Regions from separate parts of the Mangrovibacillus cuniculi genome, predicted to be linked through region 1. Evidence: a T-box and tRNA genes for the amino acid it is inferred to sense, from the RefSeq annotation. Region 1 holds a T-box; the other holds one or more tRNA genes.

What was found. The T-box of region 1 lies ahead of alaS (alanine--tRNA ligase). A T-box ahead of a tRNA ligase gene usually reads a tRNA of that ligase, here a tRNA-Ala.
Region 2: it has a tRNA-Ala gene. The T-box ahead of alaS (alanine--tRNA ligase) is inferred to sense a tRNA for this amino acid. The anticodon was not compared.

The regions. Positions count from the first base shown of each region.
Region 1 is NZ_CP049742.1:1,648,856-1,665,002, forward strand. Features, by position in the region: gene alaS (alanine--tRNA ligase) at 1-1,167, opposite strand, end outside; T-box leader at 1,221-1,426, opposite strand; gene G8O30_RS08485 (AI-2E family transporter) at 1,492-2,568, opposite strand; gene G8O30_RS08490 (DUF3918 family protein) at 3,043-3,168, opposite strand; gene G8O30_RS08495 (hypothetical protein) at 3,184-3,372, opposite strand; gene recD2 (SF1B family DNA helicase RecD2) at 3,483-5,873, opposite strand; gene G8O30_RS08505 (tetratricopeptide repeat protein) at 5,892-6,545, opposite strand; gene mnmA (tRNA 2-thiouridine(34) synthase MnmA) at 7,045-8,157, opposite strand; gene G8O30_RS08515 (cysteine desulfurase family protein) at 8,170-9,312, opposite strand; gene cymR (cysteine metabolism transcriptional regulator CymR) at 9,346-9,765, opposite strand; gene G8O30_RS08525 (replication-associated recombination protein A) at 9,900-11,180, shown strand; gene G8O30_RS08530 (ABC transporter permease) at 11,717-12,670, opposite strand; gene G8O30_RS08535 (ABC transporter ATP-binding protein) at 12,672-13,583, opposite strand; gene G8O30_RS08540 (ABC transporter ATP-binding protein) at 13,580-14,287, opposite strand; gene G8O30_RS08545 (GntR family transcriptional regulator) at 14,287-14,655, opposite strand; gene G8O30_RS08550 (hypothetical protein) at 14,658-15,434, opposite strand; gene G8O30_RS08555 (tRNA threonylcarbamoyladenosine dehydratase) at 15,741-16,147, opposite strand, start outside.
Region 2 is NZ_CP049742.1:2,715,421-2,731,567, reverse strand. Features, by position in the region: gene guaB (IMP dehydrogenase) at 1-1,274, opposite strand, end outside; gene G8O30_RS13745 (YaaC family protein) at 1,385-2,320, shown strand; gene G8O30_RS16300 (sigma factor G inhibitor Gin) at 2,342-2,554, opposite strand; rRNA gene rrf (5S ribosomal RNA) at 2,730-2,846, opposite strand; rRNA gene G8O30_RS13735 (23S ribosomal RNA) at 2,933-5,864, opposite strand; tRNA gene G8O30_RS13730 (tRNA-Ala) at 5,978-6,053, opposite strand; tRNA gene G8O30_RS13725 (tRNA-Ile) at 6,083-6,159, opposite strand; rRNA gene G8O30_RS13720 (16S ribosomal RNA) at 6,278-7,827, opposite strand; gene G8O30_RS13715 (HD-GYP domain-containing protein) at 8,264-9,364, opposite strand; gene gyrA (DNA gyrase subunit A) at 9,490-11,994, opposite strand; gene gyrB (DNA topoisomerase (ATP-hydrolyzing) subunit B) at 12,049-13,971, opposite strand; gene remB (extracellular matrix regulator RemB) at 14,032-14,277, opposite strand; gene recF (DNA replication/repair protein RecF) at 14,292-15,404, opposite strand; gene yaaA (S4 domain-containing protein YaaA) at 15,411-15,632, opposite strand; gene dnaN (DNA polymerase III subunit beta) at 15,824-16,147, opposite strand, start outside.

The DNA of each region.
Region 1 (16,147 bases):
TCCTTTAATTTGACGAGATTCAGACTTACTAGCTTCTTCTAACAGTGTAGAAAGAATTGCAAGACCTTCCGTTAGGGTTTCATGGAATCGCTCTTCTTCATTCTTTACAACTTTTTGGATGAATGCTGTTTTTTCTTTTACCTCTGGGTAGAAGTCGACCATAATTTCTGCTACTACAGGTACTAATTCAAACATGAATGGTCTTTCAATCCCAATAGCTTTTGCGTAACGAACAGCACGGCGTAGTAAACGACGTAGCACGTATCCACGACCTTCGTTAGATGGAAGTGCACCGTCGCCAACTGCAAACGAAACTGTACGGATGTGGTCAGCAATAACTTTATACGCTGTATCCGTATCACCTTTTGTACCATAGCTCACATTTGCTAATGATTCCGTTGCGCGGATAATCGGCATAAATAGATCTGTATCAAAGTTCGTAGGTACGTTTTGTACGACACATGCCATACGCTCTAATCCCATACCAGTATCAATATTTTTCTTCGGTAGAGGTGTATACGTATTGTCTGGATTGTGGTTGAATTGCGAGAACACTAAGTTCCATATTTCTAAATAACGTTCATTCTCTCCACCTGCATATAATTCAGGATCATTTTTATCGTCGCCATATTCTGGTCCACGATCATAGAAGATTTCTGTATTTGGTCCACTTGGGCCTTCTCCTATATCCCAAAAGTTTCCTTCTAGACGGATGATTCGCTCAGCTGGAATCCCAATACCTTCATGCCATAGTTTAAACGCTTCTTCGTCTTCTGGGTGGGTCGTAACAGAAAGCTTCTCTGGATCAAAGCCAATCCACTTCTTATCCGTTAAGAATTCCCATGCCCATTCGATTGCTTCTTTTTTGAAATATTCTCCGATAGAGAAATTCCCTAACATTTCAAAGAAAGTATGGTGACGAGCAGTTTTCCCTACGTTTTCAATATCGTTAGTACGAATCGATTTTTGCGCGTTTGTTATACGTGGATTCTCTGGGACTACACGTCCATCAAAGTATTTCTTAAGTGTCGCAACCCCTGAGTTAATCCAAAGTAAAGATGGGTCCTCATGTGGTACTAGTGAAGCACTTGGCTCAATACGATGTCCTTTTTCTGAAAAGAAATCTAAGTACATTTGACGAATTTGTGCACCTGTTAATGATTTCATGTTAACTCCTCCTTCTGTATGTAAGGCAAAAATAGAAAAAGCCCTTCTGTCATAACAGGGACGAGAAAATCGCGGTACCACCCTGGTTATGAAAGAAAGGCTTTCATCACTTTAATGCTATAACGTAGCAAACGGCTCACTTCAATTATGAGCACTCTGGTTTAGCGTTCAACTAGCCTTCGTTTAAAACTTCTTTCAGCCAAGGAAGTTTCTCTCTTCAAACGGACTCTAGTCTACTTAGAACCTTCGACGTATTATCATCTATTGAACTTAGTTTGAATTATAATGAAATACTATCAAGAATGTCAATGTTCGAATGATGTTTTACGTATCTTTTAGGATCGCCCTTTTATTTTTTTCATCTAAAAGCACGTGGTAAATTACTCTTACAACTGCAAAAAACGGAACGACTAACAATAATCCTACAAGTCCTGCTAGTTCTCCCGCAACTAAAAGTAGTGCAAGAATAACAAGTGGATGTAAGTGAACACTCTTACCGACAATCCACGGGGAAAGGACATTACCTTCTAAAAATTGAAGCGCAACGATTAGAATAATTACCCAAATCACCGTACTCCAGGACATTGTAGCAGCAATAGCTATGGTAGGAATCGCCCCAACAACCGGTCCGAAATAAGGGATAATATTGGTCAAGCCAATAAATACACCCAGCACGATGGAAAATTTAATATCTAATAACATCAAAGCAACAGTTGCAATGCCTCCTATTAAAACGCAAACAATAAATTGACCTCGGATATATCCACCTAACGTATCATTAATCCCACTAACAATTTTATGTAATGGGTCTTTCCAGTTTTGAGGAGAGATACTTTTTCCCCATCCCTTTAATACATCAAAGTCTTTTAAAAGATAAAAAGAGATAAATGGAATTAAAGCCAAAAATAATATGGCAGTTGACACATAAGCGAATAATGATAACCCTTTTTGCACAAGTCCTACCGCGAATGTCTCTATAGCATCAATTCGTCTATCAACAAATTCTTGTACACCATCTGGGTAAACTTGCGTTTCTTCATGAATAGTAATGAGTCCGTTCCGATAAGATTCTGTCCATGTGGGCACATGTGCAACTAGTTCATTTAATTGTTGATAAAACATTGGCAAGCCGAAATACACCGCAGCTCCAACTCCACCAAAGAATAAAGCATATATCACTGCTATGGTTACTCCTCTATGAATGCCAAAACGATGAACCTTTTCCACAACTGGATGCAATAAAAAGCTAATAAAAGCAGCTACTAAGAATGGCACACACAACCAAAGAATAGCATGAACAAAAGGCTTCCAAACTGGTTGTAATAAAAAAAGGAGATAGAGAACAGTTAAGCCAGCAATGATTAAAATGGTCACCCATAATGCAGATTTAATCTTTTGCATGTACAGTTCCTCCTTTGTTTACATTCAATCTTAGGTTTGCTTACTTGGAAGAAAATATGCTCTTGTATTTGTAATAATTTCAACGGTTGATTTTTTACAGGTTGATTAATATGTGGTTTTATCTTTTGGACCACATGTATTTTTGAAACGTATGCTCAGCTTTCGTTTTTTCGCTTCGTGAACGCACGTTATTTCCGTAACGTGTGCTCTACTTCCCGTTTTTCGGTTCTTGAACACACGTTATTTCCGTAACGTGTGCTCTACTCCCTTTTTCTGCTTCGTGAACGCACGTTATTCTCGTAACGTGTGCTCTACTTCCCGTTTTTCGTTTCTTGACCGCATTTTACACTTTAAGAAATAACAATGAAGGAGACTCATTTAAAAGCAAGCCACATCACGTGGCTAACAATGAGTTGTTACTGGTCACGTAACAAAAAAGCCACCTAAATCCCAATGATTTAGGTGACCCACTTGTTAATGAATGGCTTTGCGAAGTTTTTTCTGCCACTTTTTCATGGACTTTTTGTTCATAGAACGTGAATACGTGGAAGCTGCTACTCCAATTCCGATTCCCAGTATTGATGCAATCGTTTTATTCAAGCCACTCACACCCTTCTAACTAAGTTTTCGTTCATCCTCATGAAATAGATCGTCTAACGAACTTAAACTTCCGTCCTCTTCTACTTGATGGGTGTTAATAATGCCTTTTGATACAGACATCTCAATAAAGCATCCCCAACAATAATATTGATTAATTCCTATTTTACCTAAGTCTTTACTTTGGCAATTTGGACATTTCATCATAGCAAGCACCTCTTCACGTTTATCGTTAGAAGCAGTATTGCCAATTTAATGAAATATAAACAATAGTGTAGAAAATTCCGTTCGTTATTTAAGAGATGAACAAACTTAGCTTATGAGTTTAACTCGAAATCATTCGGCGTAACGTTTTCCATACCAATCATTGGATTTACCTTTTCCCATGTATCTTCTGTTAAAGCTACATGTTCCATTTCTTCGTCGCCCCCGGTGCCAAGTAATTGAAGCATGGATTTTAACATCGTTCGTCGTTGTAAATCATCCGTTCTTTCCACACCAAGTCGAAATGCTGAAGTTTCTCCACAAAGAATTAAGAAGCGTTTACTTCTAGTGATAGCTGTGTATAGTAAATTTCTACGCAACATTCGGTAATAACCGCGAACCACCGGAATAATTACAATAGGGAATTCACTTCCTTGAGATTTATGAATGGAGCAACAGAATGCATGCGTAATTTGATTGAGATCTTGCCGTGTGTATGTCACTTCATTTCCGTCATAACTTACAATCACCATGTCTTCTTTTTCTGTGTTTTCTTTTGCATAAAAGATAGAAATGACTTCTCCCATATCTCCATTGAATACATTTTGCTCTGGTTGATTGACAAGTTGGAGAACTTTATCACCAATTCGGAAAACCACTTCTCCAAATTTCAGTTCTTTCCGCTTGCCATCTAGATTAGGATTAACAATTTCTTGCAGCCTTTTATTTAGCTCATCTATACCTGCAGCCCCACGGTACATCGGAGCTAACACTTGGATATCTCTTAGTGCGTACCCTTTTTTCGTAGCATTCGCCACAACTTTTTCCACAACATCTGGTAATTGAGCTGTCGTACATTGAATAAAACTACGATCTTTTTGCGGTTCAGTTAAGTTAGCAGGGACTGTCCCTTCTTTCATAGAATGCGCTAACTCGATGATCGAAGAACCCTCCGCCTGACGGTAAATATCCGTTAGCTGGACCGTTGGAATCACGTTACTTTCAATTAAATCTTTTAGCACTTGACCAGGTCCAACAGATGGCAATTGGTCATCATCCCCCACCATAATTACCTGCATGCCTTTAGGGATTCGTTTGAAAAGTTGATGAGCTAACCAACTATCTACCATCGAGGATTCGTCGATTATTAGTAGTGATCCTTTGATAAACGGAACTGGCTCATCATCCTCTTCTTCTTGTTCTTCCTCTTGCCCTTTCCAACCTAACAAACGATGAATAGTCATAGCGTTTAAGCCAGTTGATTCTTGCATACGTTTTGCTGCACGACCTGTTGGAGCGACTAGGACATAAGGGTATACTTCCTCTTCTTTATATTCCTTTTTATCAAGTGGCTTTCCATGTAGCTTACTATAGATTTCAACAATTCCCTTAATAACAGTTGTTTTCCCTGTACCTGGACCGCCAGTTAAAATCATCATCCCTGACTTTAACGCCTTTTCAATTGCTTCTTTTTGAGAAGGTGCGTATTCTACTCCAAGCGCTTCTTCCAATTCACCTAACGCTAACAAGAATTCAGATTCAGGGAACTCATCTAAGAAAGAATCATCTGCTAAGATACGCTCTATGCTCGTCACTAGTCCTTTTTCAGAAAAATACAAAGAGGGCATAAATATTTTACGTTCCTCTATAATAATTTTCCCTTCTTCTCCTAGTGCTAAAACTTGCTTAGAGATATCTTCAAAAGGGATTTCTTCTTGGTGATGAGCAAGTAACTCTACTACAGCAGGAAGTAATTCCTCTGCTTCGACATATGTATGGCCTTCTTTATATGTGAGATCATCGAGTAAATGAAGAATGGCCGCTTTCATTCGATCAGGATGACCACCTGTAAAACCTAGCTGAATACCAATTTGGTCAGCTCTTTTAAAACCAATTCCTTCGATGTCCTCCACTAATATGTATGGGTTTTTCTCAATAACACTTAAAGAATCTTCTTTATATAATGAGAATATTTTCATGGAAAGCTGCGGACCAAAGCCTAAGTCAGTCAATCCGACCATGACGTGTTCCAAACCTTGATGCTCTTTTAAGGAATTAATCAAACTTTCCGCTTTGGTTTTCGCTAACTGTGGCACATCATCTAAGATACTTGGATCCGCTAGAATCTTTCGTAATGCTCCTTCACCGATGTGGTCAACTATGCGTTCAGCGGTCTTTTTACCGATTCCTTCAAACAAATCACTCGAAAGATATTGAATCGTACCTTGCTTGGACTGTGGCATTTCCTTTTGAAATCTAGAAACATGGAATTGAGGCCCAAATTTTGGATGCTCTTTTAACTGACCATAAAAGGTATAGGTTGTTTCCTCTTCTAGAGAGGGAAAGTATCCCGTCACCATAAGTTCACGTTCCGCCCAAGAGGTATTTGTTTCTTCTACACGGATGCGGACGACGGAATATAAATTAGACTCGTTGTAAAAGATGGTAACAAGAAGTCTCCCTTTCACATATGGCTCTTTTTGTTGCATGGAATCTTGCCCCATATCCCGTCCTCCTACTCCTTAATTCGATTCAATCATCATCAATAAACTTTGTGCAAAGTCATGACGTGGTTCTAATTCTATCGTTTTCTTCAAATGTTCGATAGCCTTTTCTTTATTTTCTGTACCCATAGCATAAGCTGCACCAAGATTGTAATGCCCATCTACATGATTGGGAGATAATTCAATTACTTTTTCTAATTGCTCTATCGCTAGGTCAAAGAATTCATTTTTCGCATAGCCAATTCCAAGTTGAAAAGTCGCATCCACATCTGAAGGCTCCAATTCTACAGCACGTTGAAGATATGGAATGGCAAGTTTTGTTTGCTCCATGTTCATAAAGCTAATCCCTAACATGGCAAAGACTTCATTTGTTTCTAATCCATTCTGAATGGCTTTTTGATAGTGTGCTGCAGCTTCGTCATAAAGTGATTCTTCATAGGCAACGTTCCCAAGGCTATAATAAGCAGCTGCAAATGTAGGATCTAGTTCAATTGTTTTTTGGTAAAAGGCTTTTGCTCGTTCTAAGTCGTTAACAGCAACAAGCAAGTTTCCGAAGTTAGCGTAGCCAAGTGGATTGGACGGCTCTAATTCAATTGCTTTATTAAAACAATTAGCCGCTTCCTCCCATTTTCCTTCTTTCATTAATTCAATTCCTTCTTGATGCAGATCCATCTTCATTTCCCCCAGTCATAAATTTATCCGTAAAAAGGTGATTGGACAAAATATCAGAGTGACTGCAGAGGGATTTCCGTTACAGGGGGACGCTTTCCGCGGGACGGGCATCTGACTACAAAAGCGGAAGGCGCGCGTTCTGCCGCGGGAGGAAACTTCGGAAGACCGAGTAGGCAGCTCCTGAGCCAACGGAGGGCTTTCGAAGTTTCCCTAGCGGTTGCGCACCTGAAGCTAGAAATGCCTCCTCGTCGCGGTCGCTGAAGAACGCTCTTAGCTCCTGCGGGGTCTCAGCTGTCCGTTTAAATTCCCGCAGGAGTCGCCCCCTTTCACTCCAATCCCTGAATATCTATAGAGTTATGCTATAAATTCTGCAGTGACCTGTGTCTCAAAACACGATAGTTCAAATTCATATGATAACAAAAAAACAGGTGAACATATTATAAAATTCACCTGTTTCTGCATTTTCCAGTCTGTATCGACTGTTTATCTAGATACTAAATCACCCAACATACATTAAACGCTTTTCTTGTTGGAAGATATGATCGATTGTTCCTCCACCTAGACATTCGTCTCCGTCGTAGAAAACAACAGCTTGTCCAGGAGTTACTGCACGTACCGGTTCGTCAAACACTACCTTCATGTCGCCATTTTCTTGCGGATACACTGTTACGTTTGTATCAGGTTGGCGATAGCGGAATTTAGCCGTACATGTGAACGGTTCTGTTTTGGTTTCTTTCGCTACAAAGGAAACATTCGTAGCTGTGATGGAATCAGAATATAGAGAAGGGTGATCAAATCCTTGCTCCACGAATAATACATTCTTTTCCAGGTCTTTCCCTACAACAAACCATGGTTCACCTGATCCACCGATACCTAAACCATGACGTTGACCAATTGTGTAATACATTAGTCCGTCATGTTTCCCTTTTTCTTCACCAGCTAATGTCTTCATAACACCAGGTTGAGCTGGCAGATAACCTTGTAAGAATTCTTTAAAGTCACGTTCACCAATAAAGCAAATTCCAGTAGAATCTTTCTTTGTAGCAGTAGCTAATCCAGCTTCTAAAGCAATCTCACGAACACGCTTTTTATCAATATCACCAATCGGAAACATAACTTTCTCTAATTGGTCTTGTGTTAGCTGATTGAGGAAATACGTTTGATCTTTATTTTGATCAAGTCCACGAAGCATTTTCACTCCAGTTTCATTGCGTTCTACACGAGCGTAATGTCCTGTAGCTAAGTAATCAGCACCTAAACTCATTGCATGTTCTAAAAAGGCTTTAAACTTTATTTCTTTATTACACATAACATCTGGATTTGGTGTTCTACCAGCTTTATATTCATCTAAGAAATACGTAAACACCTTATCCCAATATTGTTTTTCAAAATTAACCGCGTAATAGGGAATGCCAATTTGATTACATACTCGGATTACGTCATTATAATCTTCCGTAGCTGTACAAACGCCATTCTCGTCGGTGTCATCCCAGTTTTTCATAAAAATACCGATGACATCGTACCCTTGTTGCTTTAAAAGTAACGCTGCAACAGAGGAGTCCACTCCACCAGACATCCCAACCACCACGCGTGTTTCATGTGGTGCTTTCATCTCTATCCCTCCTTATTTTTTCCATCGCTCTATAATGTTCACCAATCGCTTAGCTGCTTCTTCTACTTCCTCTTCCGTAGTGGAAAATCCAAAGCTAAAACGAACGGAATTAGTTAATTCATCCGCGTACTTTCCATACATGGCAACTAACACATGAGATGGGTCAATGGAGCCTGCTGTACAAGCTGATCCACTCGATACCGCTACACCAGCTAAATCTAAATTAACTAGTAAAGACTCTACATGTGCGCCAGGAATGCTTAAGTTTAACACGTGAGGTAAGGAATGCTCAAGCGAACCGTTTTGCTTAAAGTCTACTTCTGCTTCTTGTAAGACACCTATAAATGTTTTCTTCCATGCCTCATATTGATTTCGTTTTTCTTCTATAGTAGATTGAGCAATTTCTACAGCTCGTTTAAAACCAGCGATACTTGCTACATTCTCCGTCCCAGCACGACGCTTTCGTTCTTGTTCTCCTCCAAACTGCTGAACAGCTAATGGAGTGCCTTCTCTAACATAAAGGAAACCAATTCCCTTTGGCCCATTAATTTTATGAGAAGAAGTCGAGAGTAAATCAACATTCAGCTCATTTACATCTAGAAATTCCACACCATATGCTTGTACAGCATCTGTATGAAAATAGACTTCTTTATCCTTTAGCAGATGACCAATTTCTTTAATGGGCTGTATCGTACCAACTTCATTGTTCCCATACATAATAGATACTAATGTAGTCTCCTCTGTGATTACCTCATTCAATTGATCAACACTAATACGTCCATCATGATCAACAGGCAAATAAGTGACAGAAAATCCTTCTTTTTCTAAAGCCTGAAAAGCGTGAAGTACTGCATGATGTTCCACTTCGGTTGTGATAAGATGACGACCTTTATTTGCCATAGCCTTCGCCACACCGAAAATCGCTAAATTATCCGATTCTGTTCCACCACTAGTAAAAATGATCTCTTGTTCTTTTGCTCGGATACTAGAGGCTAACACCGCCCTTGCTTGATCAACCTGATGACGAGCTACTCGTCCAAATGAATGGATGCTCGATGGATTTCCGTGAACAGATGTCATCACTTCCATCATCTCAGAGACAACGTCTGGGTGCATAGGAGATGTGGCTGCATGATCTAAATAAATTGTCTTCATCTTATCCCTACTTTCTTTCCAATAGTACGCAAATTAAATATAGAACATATATGGATCAGATTCTCCATCTTCAGTGAAATTAGCCATATCTTCTAATGTAGTAGAATCTAATACATCTTTCACAGCATCGCGAATTCGAATCCATAATTGACGTTTTGCCGGTTCTTCATCTTCTATTCCTTCTACAGGTGAGATAGGACCCTCTAATACACGAATAATATCTCCTGCCGATATCTCTTGTGGTTCTTTCGCTAATTTATATCCACCATAAGCACCACGAATACTTCGAACTAATCCCGCATTTCGAAGTGGTGCAATTAATTGTTCTAAGTAATGCTCTGATAGTTCATGCTTTTGCGCAATCGTTTTTAAAGACGTAGGTCCTTCCCCATGTCTTTTCGTTAATTCAATCATAATCGTAAGCCCGTAACGGCCTTTCGTCGATATCTTCATCGGTCAAAACCCCTCTGCCTTTGTTACTTGTTCGCGCCTTTTCAAATCCCCAGTATTATACCATGAAATAAGCTTCCGTGCATGGACCGTTAAAAACTGGTACACTACTGCTAGAACATTAGTTTGGAGCGGATATCATGAATAAACCATTAGCATTTCGTATGAGACCATCCACGATTGATGAAATAATAGGGCAACAACATTTAGTTGGAGAAGGTAAGATTATTCAACGAATGGTAAAAGCAAAATCATTATCTTCCATGATTCTGTATGGACCACCTGGGATTGGTAAAACATCCATTGCAAGTGCCATTGCTGGAAGCACTTCTTACGCTTTTAGACAGTTAAATGCAGTCACGAACAATAAAAAGGATATGGAAATAGTGGTACAGGAAGCAAAGATGTCGGGAACGGTCATATTGTTACTAGATGAGATTCACCGTTTAGATAAAACAAAACAAGATTTTTTATTACCTCACCTGGAAAACGGAAGAATAGTGCTAATTGGTGCAACAACTAGTAATCCTTATCATGCCATTAATTCTGCTATCCGAAGTAGATGTCAATTGTTCGAACTGTTCCCTTTAACAGATGAAGAGATAGAAGTAGCACTTGTTAGGGCATTAAAAGACAATGTAAATGGACTAGGAAATCAACCTGTTAAAATAGAAGAAAATGCATTAAAGCATTTTGCAAAATCTAGTTTTGGAGATGTGCGATCTAGCTTAAATGCATTGGAATTAGCAGTTCTTTCTACAGACGCAAATGAAGTTGGAGAAATTATCATTACACTTGATATTGCAGAACAATGTTTACAAAAGAAAGCATTTAGACACGATAAAGATGGGGACGATCACTATGACGTAATGAGCGCTTTCCAAAAATCAATTAGGGGTAGTGATACGGATGCTGCTCTTCACTACCTTGGTCGCTTAGTAGAAGCTGGAGATTTACCTACTATCGCTAGAAGATTGCTAGTCATAGCATATGAAGATATTGGACTCGCTAATCCGCAAGCAGGTATGAGAACTTTAGCAGCAATTGAATCTGCAGAACGTTTAGGATTCCCAGAAGGTAGAATTCCGTTAGCCCACGCTGTCATTGACCTCTGTTTGTCACCTAAATCTAACAGCGCAATTGCAGCAATCGATGCAGCTATGAGTGATATTCACCAAGGCTTGTCTGGTGAGGTTCCTCTCCATTTAAAAGACGCTCATTATAAAGGGGCAAAAGAAATGGGGAGAGGCGTGGAATACTTGTTCCCACACAACTATGAAAACGGTTGGGTCGCTCAGCAATACTTGCCAACTAAATTAAAAGCAAAGCAATACTACCAGCCAAAAAATAATAGTAAAGCGGAGCAAACATACGCTAGTGTGTATGAAGCAATTAAAAAACAACAAAATAAGAGATAGAATTTTCAGTTTATTCATGTTATAGTTGCAGTAAGTTACCGTTAACAAGTGGGAAGGGGACTCATTCAAATGGAATTACTAGTTGCAGCGTTAGGAGTAGTAGCATCGATTTGGGTATTGTATTATCTAGGTAGTACTGGTTTTACGTTTGATGGTCCGAAAGAATAACTATACTTATTAAAAGATTAGTGGCTAGGATAACACGTAAATTAGGTACATTCATTTATGAATGTACCTTTTTGATATAACAGTCTGTAGATGATTCGAGTCTCTCTTACTGCAGAATTAATGCTTTTACTATTTTAATCTTTGGGATTGGAGCGGAAGGGGGCGACTCCTACGGGAAAGGTGTCGTGTCTAGCTTCAGGTGCGCAACCACTCGGGAAAGTCCAAAAGCCCTCCGGTGGCTGAAGAACTGCCTCCTCGGTCTTCTGAACTTTCCTGCCGTGGCTGAACGCGCGCCTTACGCTTTTCGATGTGGAAAGCGTCCCCCTGGAGCGGAAATCCCTGTGCAGTCCATTCCTAAACTTTTTTTGTTATCCAGCTACATCTCTTTTCACAAACGCTACGAATGCAACAGCTTGGAAGAATAGCCAGTGAGCAACTAAGATTATTATAGAGAAACCTAACGTCATGCTTTCAATATACGGAACTCCATTAAAGTAAACAGTTAAATCAGTGTTAGCAAACAGCAAGTACTTTGCCCAATCGAAGTATTGCGTTAATATCAGGGTTGCTGTTGAGCCGACGAACAACAAGAATAAGGATAACCCAATAGCAAGAGATTGATTTCTAAATAAAGTAGATACAGCAAAAGCCATCGTTGCAATTAGTAAAATATCAACTGTCGTAAGTAAATACTGCGTAAACATATTAGCTACCCAAGATTTTTCTACGACTTCACCACCAGCAAAAGATAAATAAGGAATTGCTTCAGATGGTGAACCAAATACGACAAATCCTGTTAGTAAAGAAACGAAGAATAATAGAACTAATAAAGAGAACCCATACGCTAAGACAATCACATATTTTGCCACGAGAATTTGTATTCTATTTGCTGGTCGAATGAGGAGTAATTTGATCGTTCCCCAACTGTACTCAGATGCTACAATGCTTGCAGCAATAATGATGATAAACAATCCAACAAATGACACTAGACCTATGGAATCATCCATAAAAGAAGAAACATTATACTCTTGAAGAGGTGGTAATTCGTTTTCAAGACGATATTCATTCACAGCAATAGACTGTTCTAGATTCTTTTTGTAGTAACTATCACTCAATCCTTTTACTGTTTCTTTATCAGCTGCAATGGTTTGTTGTAAGTCTTGTTCCCAAGTTGGACTAATGCCAATGTTTCCTTGATCTTTATTCATTGCTACTGTAATACCAGCAAGTCCAAAGACCCCTATTATTAATAAAACGACCATGACAATTGTGGATTTTTGTTTCATAATCTTTATCCATTCATTAAGTAATAAACCCTTCATCTTAATATCCCCCTTGTGCCGCAGTTTTTTCTAAGAAACGTTCTTCCAGCGTTTTAGATTGTGGAATAACTGTGTATATATCAACATCCATCTCTACTAAAACTTTTATGATATCTGGTAGTTCCTGTTTAGGCTTTTCTACTTTTACTAATTTTCCTTCTAGTGAGATTCCTTCTGTACGTTCTATCCAGTTTTGAATAGAAGCAACGTTTCCTACTTCCAACAGATACGTAGAAGCGTTTTCTTCTGTTTGTGTTTCATGGACAGATTGGACTTCAATGATTTCTCCGTGCTGTAAAATAGCAAAGCGATCACACATCATCTCCATTTCAGATAACAAATGACTGGAAACAAGAACTGCCATGCCCTTTTCCTTCGTTAGTTTCTTTAAGTGATCTCGAATCTCTCTAATACCAGCAGGATCTAGTCCATTTGTTGGTTCATCCAAAATTAATAGTTTTGGGTCATGAAGGAGACACTGTGCTAAACCTAAACGTTGACGCATTCCTAAAGAATACGTTTTTACTTTTTGGTGAATCGATTTTGTTAAACCTACAAATTCAACTACTTCCTCAATCTTCTCTTTCGTAATTCCTTGGTACATACGTGCATATTGTTTTAAGTTATCGTAACCAGACATAAATTTATAGAATTCTGGATTTTCGACAATGGCACCAATCTTTTTTAATGCTTCCCCGTGATTATTTCTCACGCTATTACCATCTACAATAATATCTCCGTCGGTAATTCCAATCAGGCCAACAATCATTCGGATCGTTGTTGTTTTCCCTGCTCCATTTGGCCCTAAGAAACCAAAAACTTCTCCAGGTTGCACATCTAATGAAATGCCTTTGATGATTTCTTTTCTACCAATCTTCTTTTTTACATTTTTCAATTCTAATACTGATTTCATGCGAGTTTCCCCCTTATTGTCTGTTTTACCCATTGGTTTAAACTTAGTCCTAACTCTTGAACGGATTCAACGGTTGCTTTTTCAATAAGATTACCTTCATTCATTAGTAAAACTTCATCTACTAATGTCTCAATTTCATCTAATTCGTGCGTCGCGATAATCATTGTTTGGTGATCAAAATCAACATATTTTACTAAGCTTGTAATAACAGATTCTCTTACAAGAGGGTCTAAGCCTGATAAAGGTTCATCTAGTAAAATAATAGGTGACTTTCTAGCTAATGTTACTACTAATTTTAAACGTCCACGATTTCCTTTTGATAGTTGTTTCATGATGGCTTTTCGATCTAGCGATAACTCATCTACTAATAAATTTGCTTTAGATAAATCAAAATCAGAAAACTGACTTCCCATAAATTTGACAACTTCTTCTACACTACTGTTGTCGTAAAACATATCTAGTTCCGTTAAGTAAGAAACGTTAGAGATACTTTTTCTTCCTGTGTTTTCTCCTAGTATCCTAACTTCTCCAGTAGTTGGAAATACTAATCCTGTAATTAATTTTAAGAGGGTAGATTTTCCACTTCCGTTCGTACCTAAAACGCCATATACTTTCCCTTTTTCAAAGTCTACCGATAAGGAGTGAATAGCGCATTTCTTTCCATACTTTTTCGTTACTTGCTCGAGTTTTACCGAAACGTCCATCACTCTTCCCCCTTTACGTGTTGGTTCACTTGTTGGATTAAGTCTTGTGGTGATATACCAAGCTGGTTCATTCTTTCAATGAAATTCGTAATCTCTTGTCGAACAATAGAACCTCTTAACTCTTCAATATTAGAAGCATCTTCCACAACAAAAGTCCCTTGACCACGCTTCGATTCCACTACACTCATCCTTTCTAACTCCGCATATGTTCGTTGAATGGTATTTGGATTCACTCCCATGGAAACAGCTAATTCTCGAACGGAAGGAAGCTTATCACCTAATTTTCTTTCTCCACGAACAATTTCCGTTACGATTTTATCTACGATTTGAAGGTAAATCGGTTTCTCAGATGTAAATTGTTCTGTCATTTCTACACCTCCACGTGACGTTCCATTAACCTACTTGCAAAAAAGATCGATAGGACTGTTAAGATGGCATAATATAAAATGATGAAAAGAGGCACTGGTGAATCACTAAAAAGAACAGACCACCCATTTTCATATTGCATAGTAAATTCATTAGTCACTCTAACTAAATAGCTATCTAATATATTTTGGATGAAGCTTAAGGATAAAATGTAATTTTCTAAGCTTGTGTATGCTACGACAATTATTCCAACTATTATCCCTCTTACAATCTTCGAAGTAAACCCTCTAGTTAAGGAGTGGTAAATTGCCCAAAGTAATAAGAAGTTACTACCAATGGATATTGCCCAACCAAGCCCCATGAGGGTTATTAACCAATTACTACTAGTAAATATATTTTGTACAACAGGATCTGCACTGTTTATTCCCCAGTGAAAGATAGTAAAGTACGCATAGGTCCCTGCGATTGAAAATAGAAATACACTCTGTAGTACTAAAACAGTAAATTTAGAAGAAATAAGTTTCCAAGTAGGTTGCTCTGTATACAACCACATCTGTGTTTTTCCTTCTTTGTTTAACTCCGTAATCATCATAATTGGTATATAAGCACCGGCAATAACATACAAGAGAAACGTAATTGGATAGAAGCCAGCTGGTTCGTTAGTATAGTTAATAAGAGAGTAGCCGACAACCATCCCAATAATGATGAGTACAATCACTCCATAAAACCACGCTTGCGTCATTCTCCAATCTTTCCACAATAATCTCTTAAAAGCGTTCAAAATGATCACTCCTTGTTTGTATCAGTGTTCTAGTTAGATAGTACACTAAGACATAGATACGTGTAAAGCCTATTTTTTACTTTTTTGCTTTGTTTTTACTTCCGGCGTGGAGCTGCCAAGGGACCCTAATTTTCTTTCTCCGCATTTGCATCCCTTGGTTCACAGAATCATCTACAGATCCCTTATGAAAAAGGAGACTCATCTAAGAACAAGCTACATCACGTGGCTAACGATGAGTTGTTACAGATCACATAACAAATAAAGGTTGAGGTGAACTAAAATAGTTCACCTCAACCTTTATAGAAATTACTTATTCGCTTTTTCATCTTTCACGCGCACAACAGGAATGTCAGCAACAATCGTATTAATGACATAACTTGCAGCGATCAATCCAGCTACTGACGGAACAAATGCATTAGAGGAAGGTGGCATTTTCGCTTTTCGGATTGGAGCATCGTCTTTTCCAACCACTTTACGAACATCTTCTCTAATTACGATTGGACTTTCATCCGAGAATACCACTTTAATCCCTTTACGGATGCCTTCTTTACGAAGTCTTGTACGAATCACCTTCGCTATAGGATCAGTATGTGTTTCGGAAATATCTGCAATACGGAAACGAGTAGGGTCTGTTTTATTCGCAGCTCCCATACTTGAGATAATTGGGATATTTCGTTTCAAACACTCTTTCATTAAGTGAATCTTATAAGAAA
Region 2 (16,147 bases), 1.1 Mb from region 1:
TTATAGGCAGTTCTTCCTTCAATCCCTTCTGGTACAAATTTCTTAGCATCTTCTTGGAAGTAGCGATCTTTAGATCCTTGTTCCATTGCCCCAACGGAACCCATTCCTCTATAAACTTTAAATCGTCGTCCTTGGAAAATTTCTGTTTCCCCTGGACTTTCTGATGTTCCTGCAAGTAGGCTACCTAGCATGACTGCATTACCACCTGCAGCTAGTGCTTTCACAATATCACCTGAATACTTGATTCCACCATCTGCAATAATAGTTTTTCCTAATTCTCGTGCTACAGATGCACAATCATATACTGCTGTAATTTGTGGTACACCTACTCCAGCTACTACACGAGTTGTACAAATGGAACCTGGTCCAATTCCCACCTTCACAATATCAGCACCTGCCTCATATAAAGCACGTGTTGCTTCTGCCGTAGCGACGTTACCTGCAATAATAGCAACAGTAGGATAAGCTTCTCTAATTTTACTTACAGTGTCTAGCACCCCTTTAGAGTGGCCGTGAGCAGTATCAATAACAATAACATCTACTTGTGATTCTACTAGTTTACCCACACGAAGTAATACATCGTTTGTAACACCTACTGCAGCTCCAACTAATAAACGTCCTTGTTTATCTTTTGCACTATTAGGGAACTCAATAACTTTCTCAATATCTTTAATCGTAATAAGTCCTTTTAGTACACCAGAATCATCTACCAAAGGTAATTTTTCAATTTTATATTTCTGAAGGATTTTTTCTGCTTCTTCTAAACTAGTTCCTACTGGAGCAGTTACTAAATTCTCTTTTGTCATTACATCTGAAATACGTATAGAAAAATCACTAATGAATCTCAAGTCACGATTTGTTAGGATCCCAACTAGCTTGCATTCTGTTTCGTTATTTACAATCGGTACACCGGATATACGATATTTACCCATTAAGTGCTCTGCATCAAACACTTGATGATCTGGTGTTAAATAAAATGGATTAGTAATAACTCCACTTTCAGAACGTTTAACTTTATCTACCTGCTCTGCTTGCTGCTCTACACTCATATTTTTATGGATTATACCTAATCCACCTTGACGAGCCATACTAATGGCCATTGCAGCTTCAGTAACTGTATCCATACCAGCAGAGATAATAGGAATGTTCAATTTTACGTTAGGTGTTAACTCCACACTTAAATCTACGTCTCTTGGTAATACTTCGGATTTAGCTGGAATTAATAGAACATCATCAAACGTTAAACCTTCTTTAGCAAACTTTGTCTCCCACATAAATCGTTCCTCCTCCAAAAAATATTATTAGTAGGTTATCAATTGGTTAAACTACTGTCAAGAAGTCTATAATTTGTTAGATTATTCAGTTTATATAAGGGGTACGTGCCATGACTTTACCTATACATATTTGGGAGAGAGGATACCGTTTTACTTCCGCATCTTATGTGAATAAATATCTTCATGATCACTATGAAACATTAGCATTACCAAATCCTACTCTTCAAGCTAGGGACAAATCTACTGCTTTTATGTACTATCTAGAACATGGAAAGAGTTACTATTCATTATCATCTACTTCGCCTTTAGAAATAAAACCTCTCCTCCTTTTTTACGGGTTAACACATTTGCTGAAGGCTGCTCTTTTAACTGTAGATCCTTTCTATCCTGACTCTACCAGTGTTTTAGCACACGGCGTATCAACTCGAAAAAAAAAGAAACAGCAATATTTATTTTTTCAGGACGAAGTAAAAATTCAACGTAATGGGTTATGTACTCATTTATCCGAGAAGTTGTTCCACGTGAAACAACTTGAAAATAAGAAAATTAGTATGGGGGATTTAATGGAATGTCTTCCCGAATTAGATAAACTGTTTTATTATTTTCGGCCTACGAAAGGTACTACATCTGTTACCGTAAATGGAGATACATTGCTAATGCCTTCTAACATATCCATCCAGGATATAAAAGAATCTTTTGGAGATGATTTAGAAATTAAATGGAACAATAACATGATTTCTATCCAACGATATAATAAGCACTTAGTGTTTCCAATTAGATCTCATTCCGATACAGATATCTATATACCGTCAAAACTAAGTTATATACACTTTTTACCCCACCTTATCATTCATTACCTCCTGCTTTATAATCTTAGTATGATTGCAAGGTATGAGACAGAGTGGTGGGGAAACTTAATTAGATCTTCGCCAACACATGATTACCCTTTAATTCAATCTTTTTTACAATCTACTTTATATTCAGGTCCGTCTTTAATCTTTGACTACTTAGAAAGCAATCAAGAAAAAAACCCTCTTCTAGAATAAAACTAGAAAAGGGTTTACCTATTAATTAACTGGTATTGTATTAGGTTGACTATTTCGTCTTCTGGCGGCAGTCATAAGCTTGACATATTCTTTGTATAAGGGGTCTTCCGGCTCTAAGGATATTAGTAACTGTTCACAACTCAAACATAAGTACAGATGGTGAATATAATATCCGCTACGCTTTCTTTGTTTACAACACTGGCATTGATACTCTACTAAGTTACTATTGTTCATCATACTACCTCCCTTTAGGGGTAGTATGGACAAATTACTAGAATTATATACTATGAATTTATCTTTCACTAAATAGTCGTTACATTAGTAACTATAGGCCATATCACATAGCCTACACATAGTTATTCCTATTCACAAAAAACACCGTATCTAATTAGATACGGTGTTCGTAAATGCCTGGCGACGTCCTACTCTCACAGGGGGAGAACCCCCAACTACCATTGGCGCTGAGAAGCTTAACTGCCGTGTTCGGGATGGGAACGGGTGTGACCTTCTCGCTATCGCCACCAGACTATGTACATGTAAAAGAACGTTGTTCTTTCAAAACTAAATACTGCGCGCCACCAAAGCGTATTGCCGAGAATCACCAAGTTTGACTTGGTTAAGTCCTCGATCGATTAGTATTCGTCAGCTCCACATGTCGCCATGCTTCCACCTCGAACCTATCTACCTGATCATCTTTCAGGGATCTTACTTCTTACGAATGGGAAATCTCATCTTGAGGGGGGCTTCATGCTTAGATGCTTTCAGCACTTATCCCTTCCGCACATAGCTACCCAGCGATGCCTTTGGCAAGACAACTGGTACACCAGCGGTGCGTCCATCCCGGTCCTCTCGTACTAAGGACAGCTCCTCTCAAATTTCCTACGCCCACGACGGATAGGGACCGAACTGTCTCACGACGTTCTGAACCCAGCTCGCGTACCGCTTTAATGGGCGAACAGCCCAACCCTTGGGACCGACTACAGCCCCAGGATGCGATGAGCCGACATCGAGGTGCCAAACCTCCCCGTCGATGTGGACTCTTGGGGGAGATAAGCCTGTTATCCCCGGGGTAGCTTTTATCCGTTGAGCGATGGCCCTTCCATGCGGAACCACCGGATCACTAAGCCCGACTTTCGTCCCTGCTCGACTTGTAGGTCTCGCAGTCAAGCTCCCTTGTGCCTTTACACTCTACGAATGATTTCCAACCATTCTGAGGGAACCTTTGGGCGCCTCCGTTACCTTTTAGGAGGCGACCGCCCCAGTCAAACTGCCCACCTGACACTGTCTCCCACCCCGATAAGGGGCGCGGGTTAGAAGTTCAATACAGCCAGGGTAGTATCCCACCAATGCCTCCACCGAAGCTGGCGCTCCGGCTTCCAAGGCTCCTACCTATCCTGTACAAGCTGTACCAAAATTCAATATCAGGTTGCAGTAAAGCTCCACGGGGTCTTTCCGTCCTGTCGCGGGTAACCTGCATCTTCACAGGTACTATAATTTCACCGAGTCTCTCGTTGAGACAGTGCCCAGATCGTTACGCCTTTCGTGCGGGTCGGAACTTACCCGACAAGGAATTTCGCTACCTTAGGACCGTTATAGTTACGGCCGCCGTTTACTGGGGCTTCGGTTCAGAGCTTCGCGTGAGCTAACCCCTCTCCTTAACCTTCCAGCACCGGGCAGGCGTCAGCCCCTATACTTCGCCTTGCGGCTTCGCAGAGACCTGTGTTTTTGCTAAACAGTCGCCTGGGCCTATTCACTGCGGCTCTCTCGGGCTTTCACCCTATCAGAGCACCCCTTCTCCCGAAGTTACGGGGTCATTTTGCCGAGTTCCTTAACGAGAGTTCTCTCGCACACCTTAGGATTCTCTCCTCGCCTACCTGTGTCGGTTTGCGGTACGGGCACCTTCTTCCTCGCTAGAGGCTTTTCTTGGCAGTGTGAAATCAGGTACTTCGGTACTATAATTCCCTCGTCATCACAGCTTGACCTTACGGTAACGGGATTTGCCTCGTTACCAGTCTTACTGCTTGAGCGCACATATCCAGCAGTGCGCATACCCTATCCTCCTGCGTCCCCCCATTGCTCAAACGGAAGAGAGGTGGTACAGGAATATCAACCTGTTGTCCATCGCCTACGCCATTCGGCCTCGGCTTAGGTCCCGACTAACCCTGAGCGGACGAGCCTTCCTCAGGAAACCTTAGGCATTCGGTGGAAGGGATTCTCACCCTTCTTTCGCTACTCATACCGGCATTCTCACTTCTAAGCGCTCCACCAGTCCTTCCGGTCTAGCTTCGACGCACTTAGAACGCTCTCCTACCACTCACACCAACGGTGTGAATCCACAGCTTCGGTGATACGTTTAGCCCCGGTACATTTTCGGCGCAGAGTCACTCGACCAGTGAGCTATTACGCACTCTTTAAATGGTGGCTGCTTCTAAGCCAACATCCTGGTTGTCTAAGCAACTCCACATCCTTTTCCACTTAACGTATACTTTGGGACCTTAGCTGGTGGTCTGGGCTGTTTCCCTTTCGACTACGGATCTTATCACTCGCAGTCTGACTCCCACGGATAAGTCATTGGCATTCGGAGTTTGTCTGAATTCGGTAACCCGATGGGGGCCCCTAGTCCAAACAGTGCTCTACCTCCAAGACTCTTACAACGTGAGGCTAGCCCTAAAGCTATTTCGGAGAGAACCAGCTATCTCCAAGTTCGATTGGAATTTCTCCGCTACCCACACCTCATCCCCGCACTTTTCAACGTGCGTGGGTTCGGGCCTCCATTCAGTGTTACCTGAACTTCACCCTGGACATGGGTAGATCACCTGGTTTCGGGTCTACGACCTCATACTCATTCGCCCTATTCAGACTCGCTTTCGCTGCGGCTCCGTCTTCTAAAACTTAACCTTGCATGAAATCGTAACTCGCCGGTTCATTCTACAAAAGGCACGCTATCACCCATTAACGGGCTCTAACTACTTGTAGGCACACGGTTTCAGGATCTATTTCACTCCCCTTCCGGGGTGCTTTTCACCTTTCCCTCACGGTACTGGTTCACTATCGGTCACTAGGGAGTATTTAGCCTTGGGAGATGGTCCTCCCGGATTCCGACGGAATTTCACGTGTTCCGCCGTACTCAGGATCCACTCAGGAGAGAACAAGATTTCGACTACAGGGCTTTTACCTTCTCTTGCGGACCTTTCCAGGTCGCTTCATCTACCTCGTTCTTTTGTAACTCCGTATAGAGTGTCCTACAACCCCAAGAGGCAAGCCTCTTGGTTTGGGCTGTTCCCGTTTCGCTCGCCGCTACTAAGGGAATCGCGTTTGCTTTCTCTTCCTCCGGGTACTTAGATGTTTCAGTTCCCCGGGTCTGCCTTCCAACTCCTATGTATTCAGAGAAGGATACTGTTCCATTACGAACAGTGGGTTTCCCCATTCGGAAATCTCCGGATCGAAGCTTACTTACAGCTCCCCGAAGCATATCGTTGTTAGTGACGTCCTTCATCGGCTCCTAGTGCCAAGGCATCCACCGTGCGCCCTTATTAACTTAACCGTTAATAATGCTATATTTTTTTCTTACCATAATGGAAAGAAATCTTAAGATGGCGATTCTCGGTTTTAATTGCTTTGGTGTCTTACAGTATTTAGTTTTCAAAGAACAAATATTGGTGGAGCCTAGCGGGATCGAACCGCTGACCTCCTGCGTGCAAAGCAGGCGCTCTCCCAGCTGAGCTAAGGCCCCATAAAAAGATTATATTATAGAAGAAAAAATGGTGGGCCTAAGTGGACTCGAACCACCGACCTCACGCTTATCAGGCGTGCGCTCTAACCAGCTGAGCTATAGGCCCTCTATAAAATTCTGTTATTCTATGATGAATTCGATTGAACCATCAAAACTAAACAAACCAATGTATGTGCCGAACGCCAGTACTTCCGAAGAAGTACTGTTCCGTAATATATCCTTAGAAAGGAGGTGATCCAGCCGCACCTTCCGATACGGCTACCTTGTTACGACTTCACCCCAATCATCTGTCCCACCTTAGGCGGCTGGCTCCAAAAGGTTACCCCACCGACTTCGGGTGTTACAAACTCTCGTGGTGTGACGGGCGGTGTGTACAAGGCCCGGGAACGTATTCACCGCGGCATGCTGATCCGCGATTACTAGCGATTCCAGCTTCATGTAGGCGAGTTGCAGCCTACAATCCGAACTGAGAACGGTTTTATGGGATTGGCTTAACCTCGCGGTCTTGCAGCCCTTTGTACCGTCCATTGTAGCACGTGTGTAGCCCAGCTCATAAGGGGCATGATGATTTGACGTCATCCCCACCTTCCTCCGGTTTGTCACCGGCAGTCACCTTAGAGTGCCCAACTAAATGATGGCAACTAAGATCAAGGGTTGCGCTCGTTGCGGGACTTAACCCAACATCTCACGACACGAGCTGACGACAACCATGCACCACCTGTCACTCTGTCCCCGAAGGGGAACGCCCTATCTCTAGGGTTGTCAGAGGATGTCAAGAGCTGGTAAGGTTCTTCGCGTTGCTTCGAATTAAACCACATGCTCCACCGCTTGTGCGGGCCCCCGTCAATTCCTTTGAGTTTCAGTCTTGCGACCGTACTCCCCAGGCGGAGTGCTTAATGCGTTAGCTGCAGCACTGAAGGGCGGAAACCCTCCAACACTTAGCACTCATCGTTTACGGCGTGGACTACCAGGGTATCTAATCCTGTTTGCTCCCCACGCTTTCGCGCCTCAGTGTCAGTTACAGACCAGAAAGTCGCCTTCGCCACTGGTGTTCCTCCACATCTCTACGCATTTCACCGCTACACGTGGAATTCCACTTTCCTCTTCTGCACTCAAGTTTCCCAGTTTCCAATGACCCTCCACGGTTGAGCCGTGGGCTTTCACATCAGACTTAAGAAACCACCTGCGCGCGCTTTACGCCCAATAATTCCGGACAACGCTTGCCACCTACGTATTACCGCGGCTGCTGGCACGTAGTTAGCCGTGGCTTTCTGGTTAGGTACCGTCAAGGTACCGCCCTATTCGAACGGTACTTGTTCTTCCCTAACAACAGAGTTTTACGATCCGAAAACCTTCTTCACTCACGCGGCGTTGCTCCGTCAGACTTTCGTCCATTGCGGAAGATTCCCTACTGCTGCCTCCCGTAGGAGTCTGGGCCGTGTCTCAGTCCCAGTGTGGCCGATCACCCTCTCAGGTCGGCTACGCATCGTCGCCTTGGTGAGCCGTTACCTCACCAACTAGCTAATGCGCCGCGGGTCCATCTGTAAGTGATAGCCGAAGCCACCTTTGAATCATCTGTCATGCGACAAATGATGTTATTCGGTATTAGCCCCGGTTTCCCGGAGTTATCCCAATCTTACAGGCAGGTTACCCACGTGTTACTCACCCGTCCGCCGCTAACTTGCGGGAGCAAGCTCCCACAAGTCCGCTCGACTTGCATGTATTAGGCACGCCGCCAGCGTTCGTCCTGAGCCAGGATCAAACTCTCCAATAGATGTTTGATTAGCTCATAAAAAACTTGTTTTGTTGTTTCCTAGAAACAACTGAATTAAACGTTGGCACTTGGTTTGTTTAGTTTTCAAAGTTCAATGTTTAGTGTCGTCTTGTTTTGGCGACTTAACTAATATATCATGTGTTACTTAATTCTGCAATACTTTTTTAAAAAAGTTTTTCAAAAAAGAAGTACGCTACCTCTCAGAAAGAGAAGCGACTTGTAATATACCATTTATGTATATATCAAGTCAATGAATATAATAGAAAAATTTCCGTTTCTTTTTTTAATTGTGTTTTAACGTATAGCTACACTATTAAAGATACTTTTCTAAGATCAGACGACATCACGTGGTAAATGATGAGTTGTTACTAATCTAGTAATGAAAACTCCAAGAGCAATTATACTCTTGAAGTCCTCTCTTCTACTATATTGTTTCTTAGACAGACTCAATGTATAGTGCGCGTGACTTTTCTAAATCAATATACTCATCTCTATCTTTTAATCTAATAAGTGGCCTTAGAGGGTCATTTGCTTTTGTAAACATAATTTGAGCATATTCACCATTAGACAGTCTCACAGTAGTTCCAGGCGTAAAAGAACATATTAAATTGATTAAATTAGATAATACTGCAGCATCATACTCACCAAAAAAATCTTGTGATAACATTTCTAACACTTTATAAGGAGACTTTTTTGATCGATATATTCTCTCTGATGTCATAGCATGATACACATCAGATACAGCAATAATTTGTGCGTATAAATGAATTCTTTGCCCTCTTTCTCCAACTGGATATCCACTACCATCTACTCGTTCATGATGTTGAAAAATAGCTACTTTCATTTCCGTTTTTAGAAAAGAGGTGTCTTTTAATAAAGAGTAACTATATGCTGTATGTTTCTTTACCTCATCATATTCACTTCTATTTAAGGCCTTATTTTTCACCAGGATAATATTTGATATCTTTGCCATACCACAATCTGCCAATGCCCCTGCAATACTTAACTGAACATAGGTACCTTTATCTAACCCTAATTTTTTTCCGATTGCTCCAGCGATAATACCTGTAGAAACACCATGATGATATAAGTAGTCCTCTTTGGTTGAGTAATGATGTAAGGTAGAAACAAGGGAAGTATTGGAATCTATAAATTCTAACAATGGCAACAATAAACTCCTCACAGCTACTACGTCTACAGGTGAACCACTTTGCCATTGGATGAATTGTTTTTTGTACAAAGAAACGGCTTTTAAATAGGCACTCGTAAAAGCTGAATTAGTATCCCTTGATACTAATTCTTCATTTAGTTGCTTAGTTTTGTCACTCATCTTATCCAAAACAGGAACTACACTGAATGGATCTCCATTTACAAGCACCAATGATACATGAACTTCTTCTATTAGGAACGATTGGAGTACCTCAATATGAAGTTGATCTATCACTGTATTTTTTGCCACTAGAGGGAATTTTGATTTTCCCATTACATCTTCTTCTAAGATACATCCTTCTACAAGATCTGATACTTTCACTCTCATCCATTCACCACCTCTTTCACTCATATCTTTAAAACTATTTTAGCAAATTTTACATATTTACAAGTACTTTTTTTCTTATTTCTACAAAAAAAGAACACCAGTATTGACTGATGCTCTCTTCCTTATTATTCTTCTGAATCATCTTCTACAACTTCAATATCCGTAGGCTCGGTTTCCTCTGGAGCTGTTGTTGGTTCCGCTTCATCTTTTTCTACTTTTGCTACTGTAGATACATATTCATCTTCATCTAGACGAATAAGTTTTACACCCTGTGTGTTTCTACCCGTTACGGAAATCGTATCTACAGCCATACGGATAATAACACCTTTAGCTGTGACAATCATCAGATCCTCTTCTCCAGTTACAGCTTTAACGGATACAAGTTGACCTGTTTTTTCTGTCACATTCAACGTCTTAATTCCTTTTCCACCACGACTTTGAACTCGATACTCCGCTTCCTTAGTACGCTTTCCAAATCCATTAAACGTAACTACTAACACTTCGTTATCTGGCTCTAAGATATCCATACCAACAACATAATCGGAGTCTCCAAGTGAAATACCTTTTACTCCAGTTGCAGTACGTCCCATTGACCTAACATCGGTTTCATGGAAGCGAATAAGGAGACCTTTATTGGTACCTATGACAATATGTTTATTACCATCTGTCAATCTTGCTGCTATTAGTTCATCATCTTCACGCAAATTGATAGCAATTAGACCATTTGTACGGATATTCGCAAAATCCGAAAGCGGTGTACGCTTTGATACACCGTTTCTAGTAGTAAAGAAAATAAACCAATCTTCCACAAAATCTTCTACGCGGATCATCGTGTTAATACTTTCGTCTTTACCTATCCCTAAAAGGTTTATTATTGGTAATCCTTTTGCTGTACGAGAATACTCAGGGATTTCATATCCCTTTAAGCGGAAAGCTTTCCCTTTATTTGTAAAGAACAGAATCGTATCATGTGTGGAGGTTTCTAGAATGTGTTCCACGAAGTCATCTTCATTTGTTCCCATTCCTTGAACTCCACGACCACCCCTACGTTGTGCACGGTAAGTAGAAGAAGGTAATCTTTTAATATATCCGTTGTGCGTCAGTGTTAAAACGATATTTTCACGTGGTATTAAGTCTTCGTCTTCGATATTCTCAATTCCACCTGCCACGATTTCTGTTCTTCTTTTATCGTTAAATCGCTCTTTTACTTCTTCTAATTCTTCTCGGATGATCTCTAAGATTTTCTCTTCATCTGCAAGAATTGCTTTCAATTCAGCAATAAGTGCAACTAGTCCTTGATATTCATCTTCAATTTTTTCTCTTTCTAAACCTGTTAAACGTTGAAGACGCATGTCTAAGATTGCTTGCGCTTGCTTTTCAGATAACGCAAACTCCGTCATCAAACCTTCTCTTGCAAGGTCAGTAGTTTGTGACCCACGAATGATCTCTATAATCCGATCAATATGGTCTAAAGCAATACGTAGTCCTTCTAAGATATGTGCTCTAGCTTCTGCTTTTTTCAGTTCAAACTCTGTTCGTCTACGAATGATAACTTGTTGGTGAGCAAGATAATATTGTAGACATTCTTTTAAGTTTAACAACTTTGGTTGACCATCAACTAGTGCAAGCATATTAATACCAAAACTAGATTGTAATGCGGTTTGTTTATATAGATTATTCAGTAGAACATTAGCGTTTGCGTCACGACGAACCTCAATAACAATACGCATACCTTTACGATCTGATTCGTCTCGTAGGTCCGTGATACCATCAATCTTTTTATCTCGAACTAACTCAGCTATCTTTTCAATTAGTCTAGCTTTGTTTACTTGATATGGTAGTTCGTTAACAATAATTGTTTCCTTACCATTAGCCTTTTGTTCAATATCAACTTTTGCACGAACTGTTAAAGACCCACGACCTGTTTCATAAGCCCGTCTTATTCCAGATCGTCCCACAATGATTCCAGCAGTTGGGAAGTCAGGTCCAGGAATCATTTCCATTAACTCTGGGATAGTGATGTCAGCATCTTTACTAACTGCTAAAACTCCATCAATAATTTCTCCCAATTGATGTGGCGGTATGTTTGTTGCCATACCAACCGCAATACCTGTAGAACCATTTACTAAAAGGTTCGGAAAACGTGATGGAAGAACTGCTGGTTCTCTTTCTGATCCATCATAGTTGTCTTTATAATCAATTGTGTCTTTGTTAATATCACGAATTAATTCCATTGATATTTTAGACATACGTGCTTCTGTATAACGCATCGCTGCAGCCATGTCACCATCGACAGAACCAAAGTTACCATGACCATCAACTAGCATATATCTATAGTTAAAATTTTGAGCCATACGAACCATCGTATCGTATACTGCAGAGTCACCATGTGGATGGTACTTACCTATTACTTCTCCGACGATACGAGCAGATTTTTTATAGGCTTTATCCGACGTCATACCTAAATCGTTCATAGCGTATAAAATACGTCGTTGAACAGGCTTTAAGCCATCACGCACATCTGGTAAAGCTCGAGAAACGATTACGCTCATTGCATAGTCTAAGAAAGACGTACGCATTTCCTGGCTAATGTTTATCTCCTTGATTCTTGCATTAGGCGTTTCTGCCATTACAGGAACCTCCTTACGCTTGAGGTTTACTCACATTATTTTCAATCATCTATATTAAATATCTAAGTTCTTTACGTATGCTGCATTTGTTTCGATAAAGTCACGACGTGGTTCTACTTTTTCACCCATCAACATTTCAAATGTCTCATCTGCTTCGATTGCATCTGCAAGACTTACCTGAAGTAGGGTTCTTGTTTCTGGGTCCATTGTCGTTTCCCATAACTGATCGGGATTCATCTCACCCAGACCTTTGTATCGTTGAATACCTGGTTTAGGTATTTCATTCAACATTTTTAATGTTTCTTCTAATTGTTTTTCGTTATAAGCGTATTCAATACGTTTACCTTGTTGAATTTTATATAACGGTGGTTGTGCAATATACACGTATCCCGCTTCCACAATTTGTCGCATGTATCTGTAGAAGAAAGTGAGTAAAAGCGTCCTAATGTGCGCACCATCTACATCGGCATCTGTCATAATGACGATTTTATGATATCTAGCTTTCGCAATATCAAAATCTTCTCCTATTCCCGTACCAAGAGCTGTAATGATTGCACGCACCTCGTTATTAGATAAGATTTTATCTAAACGCGCTTTCTCCACGTTAATAATTTTCCCACGTAACGGAAGAATTGCTTGGAAGTGACGATCACGACCCTGTTTTGCTGAACCACCTGCAGAGTCACCCTCCACCACGTAAATTTCACTAATTTTAGGATCACGAGAAGAACAATCAGCTAATTTACCAGGTAAACTAGAAACTTCTAATGCAGATTTACGACGTGTCAACTCACGTGCTTTTTTCGCAGCTAAACGCGCTCTTGAAGCCATTAGTCCTTTATCAATTACTTTTCTAGCTACAGTTGGATTTTCTAATAAGAACTTATCAAAGTGCTCTGAGAATAAGGCATCTGTAATGGTACGAGCTTCGGAGTTACCTAATTTTGTTTTTGTTTGTCCTTCAAACTGAGGATCTGGATGCTTTACAGAAACGATTGCTGTCATACCCTCACGAACATCTTCACCCGTTAAGTTAGCATCACTATCTTTGAACACACCATGTTTTCTTGCATAGTCATTAATAACACGTGTTAGAGCTGTTTTAAAACCAGACTCATGTGTTCCACCTTCATAGGTATGAATATTATTAGCGAATGAGTAGATATTACTTGCATAACCATCGTTATATTGAAGCGCTACTTCTACAGTAATACCGTCTTTATCGCCTTCGATAAAAATTGGCTCACTATGAAGAACTTCTTTTGATCGATTTAAATGTTCTACATATGACTTAATACCACCTTCATAGTGGTAAACATTTTCTTTCGGTTCGTCTAAACGATTATCGGTAATCGTTACTTTAATACCTTTATTTAAAAACGCTAGCTCTCTAATACGATTAGCAAGTGTATCAAATTCGTATTCTGTTGTTTCCGTAAAGATTTCAGGATCTGGTTTAAATCTTGTCAAAGTTCCAGTTATGTCTGTTGTACCAATAACAGCTAAGTCTGCTGCTGGTACTCCTCGCTCATATTTTTGATAGTAGACTTTACCGTCTCTATGTACTGTAACTTCTGTTTCAATGGAAAGTGCATTTACAACGGATGCTCCAACCCCATGAAGTCCTCCAGAAACCTTATAGCCTCCACCGCCGAACTTTCCGCCTGCATGAAGAACTGTCATGATAACTTCTACTGCTGGTCTTCCCATTTTTTCATGTATACCTACAGGAATCCCACGACCATTATCTCTTACAGTAATGCTATTATCTTTTTCAATTGTGACATTAATTTCATCACAGTACCCAGCTAATGCTTCATCAATACTATTATCAACAATCTCCCATACTAGATGGTGCAACCCTTTTCCACTAGTTGAGCCAATATACATACCAGGTCGTTTTCGTACCGCTTCTAGTCCTTCTAAGACTTGAATCTGATTTTCATCATACGATTGTGGTTGGAGCTTATCGTCCATCGACACACCGCTTCACCTACACTTTCCTATTGATGTAACTTTTCTATAATTAAACGAGTACTAACCTCTATTTACTTGCTGTTGCATGATTCGTTTCTGGATCGTTTGAGTAGCTAATGGAGAATAGTAAAGTATATTTTCTGTTACAATAATTGTTTTCGGTGCATTAGTAGATACTTCTACTTTTTCTCTATGTTGATTAGTAAATTCTGCATTAATAGTTGACTCTATTACACTAGAATAATCAATCATCGTTAGTATATCTTTTGTCTGCAACATTTTGTCCCCACCAATATGAATGTACATATCTTCCTCCTACACTAGTACGTAATAGTACCGGAATCTACTTGATACGTTGCTGCCTCTTTCAACGTTTGATGGTCAATCCCATCCACACTGGTTGTTGTGACAAAAGTTTGTACTTTACCTTGAATAGTATTTAAAAGGTGCGATTGCCTATAGTCATCTAACTCAGAAAGAACATCATCCAATAATAAGATAGGGTATTCTCTTGTTTCCGAATGAATAAGTTCAATTTCTGCTAGCTTTACAGATAGTGCAGTTGTACGTTGCTGCCCTTGTGAACCATACGTTTGCACATCTCTATCATTTACAAAAAAAGTAATATCGTCTCTATGGGGACCAAATAGGGTTACACCACGCTCTTTTTCTTTCTCTTTTTTGTGATTATACATTTCCTCATACTTCTCTATAAGCATAGACGAATCCATGCTCTCTAATACACCTACTGAAGGCTGGTAAGCAATTCTTAAGGCTTCTTTCCCTCTGGAGATTCCAGTATGAATTGGCTCTGCCCACTCTTGTAGTTTTTGAAGAAATTCAAAACGCTTTTGCAATATTTTTACCGCGACCTGAATGAATTGCTCTGTTAGTACTTCTAGCATAGTTTCATCCGTCGTCTTACGCGTTTGCAAAAGCTTTAAATAATGATTTCGTTGCTGAACTATTTTTTGATACTGACTAATATCGTGTAGGTACACCGCAGAGACTTGTCCAATTTCCATATCAATAAAACGTCGTCTTACTTGTGGGCTACCTTTAACAAGATTTAAATCTTCCGGGGCAAACATAACTACATTCATGTTTCCAACATACTGACTTAGTTTGGATTGTTCTAAATGATTATACTTAGCCTTTTTCCCTTTTTTTGAAATGATAATTTCAAGTGGGGCCTGACCGTTAGATTTATGTAGTCTACCTTCTATTTTAGCATAATCCTTCTCCCATTGAATCAATTCTTTATCATTTGCTGTTCGATGTGATTTTGCCATTGCTAAGACATAGATAGACTCCATGACGTTGGTCTTTCCTTGAGCATTCTCCCCAATAAATACGTTTACTTGATTTTGAAACTTAACATGCAAGTCATCATAGTTTCGATACTGCTTAAGAGTAAGATCCGTTATAAACATGGATACCTACTCCTCTTCTACCACGATAAATGATCCAAATCCTGGTATTTCCACATGGTCATCAGGGTATAGCTTTCTACCTCGACGTTGATCTTGCTCCCCGTTAATAAAAATTTCATGTTCACTCAAAAACCACTTTGCCATTCCACCTGTTGAAATGACATCAGCTAATTTAAGGAACTGACCTAGTGCAATATATTCTGTTGAAATTGCTACAGGTGTTTGCATTCTACTCACCAACTTTTCTGAAAGATAAATGTATGTGAATGGAAATAAAATTGTGTCGTACTCCAATTAATCTCTAATATCTTATTTTACTAAAGATTACTCTCAATGAAAAGCGAACTCATGAAGTTACTCATAAGTTTCTCTTAGTTGTATAAAAAAGAGAGACCAGCTGCTGGCCTCTCTACTAAAAATTAATATGTTCTTACTGGCAAGATAAGTTGCAAGATGGACTCATCATCCAATGGACGGAGAATAAATGGTCTCATTGCTCCAGTAAATTGAATAGTAATTTCTGTACCTTCAACTGCTTTAAGAGCATCCATCATGTATTTCGCACTAAAGGAGATTCTTAACTCTTCCCCTTCCATGTTACTTGTTTGGATATGTTCTACTACCTTTCCGATTTCAGGAGAATCAGAGCTCACTTCTACACTATTGTTAACTTCAGTTGCTAGTTTTACAACATTGTTTCGTCCCTCTCTCGCAAGTAAAGAAGCACGGTCAATAGCTTGTAG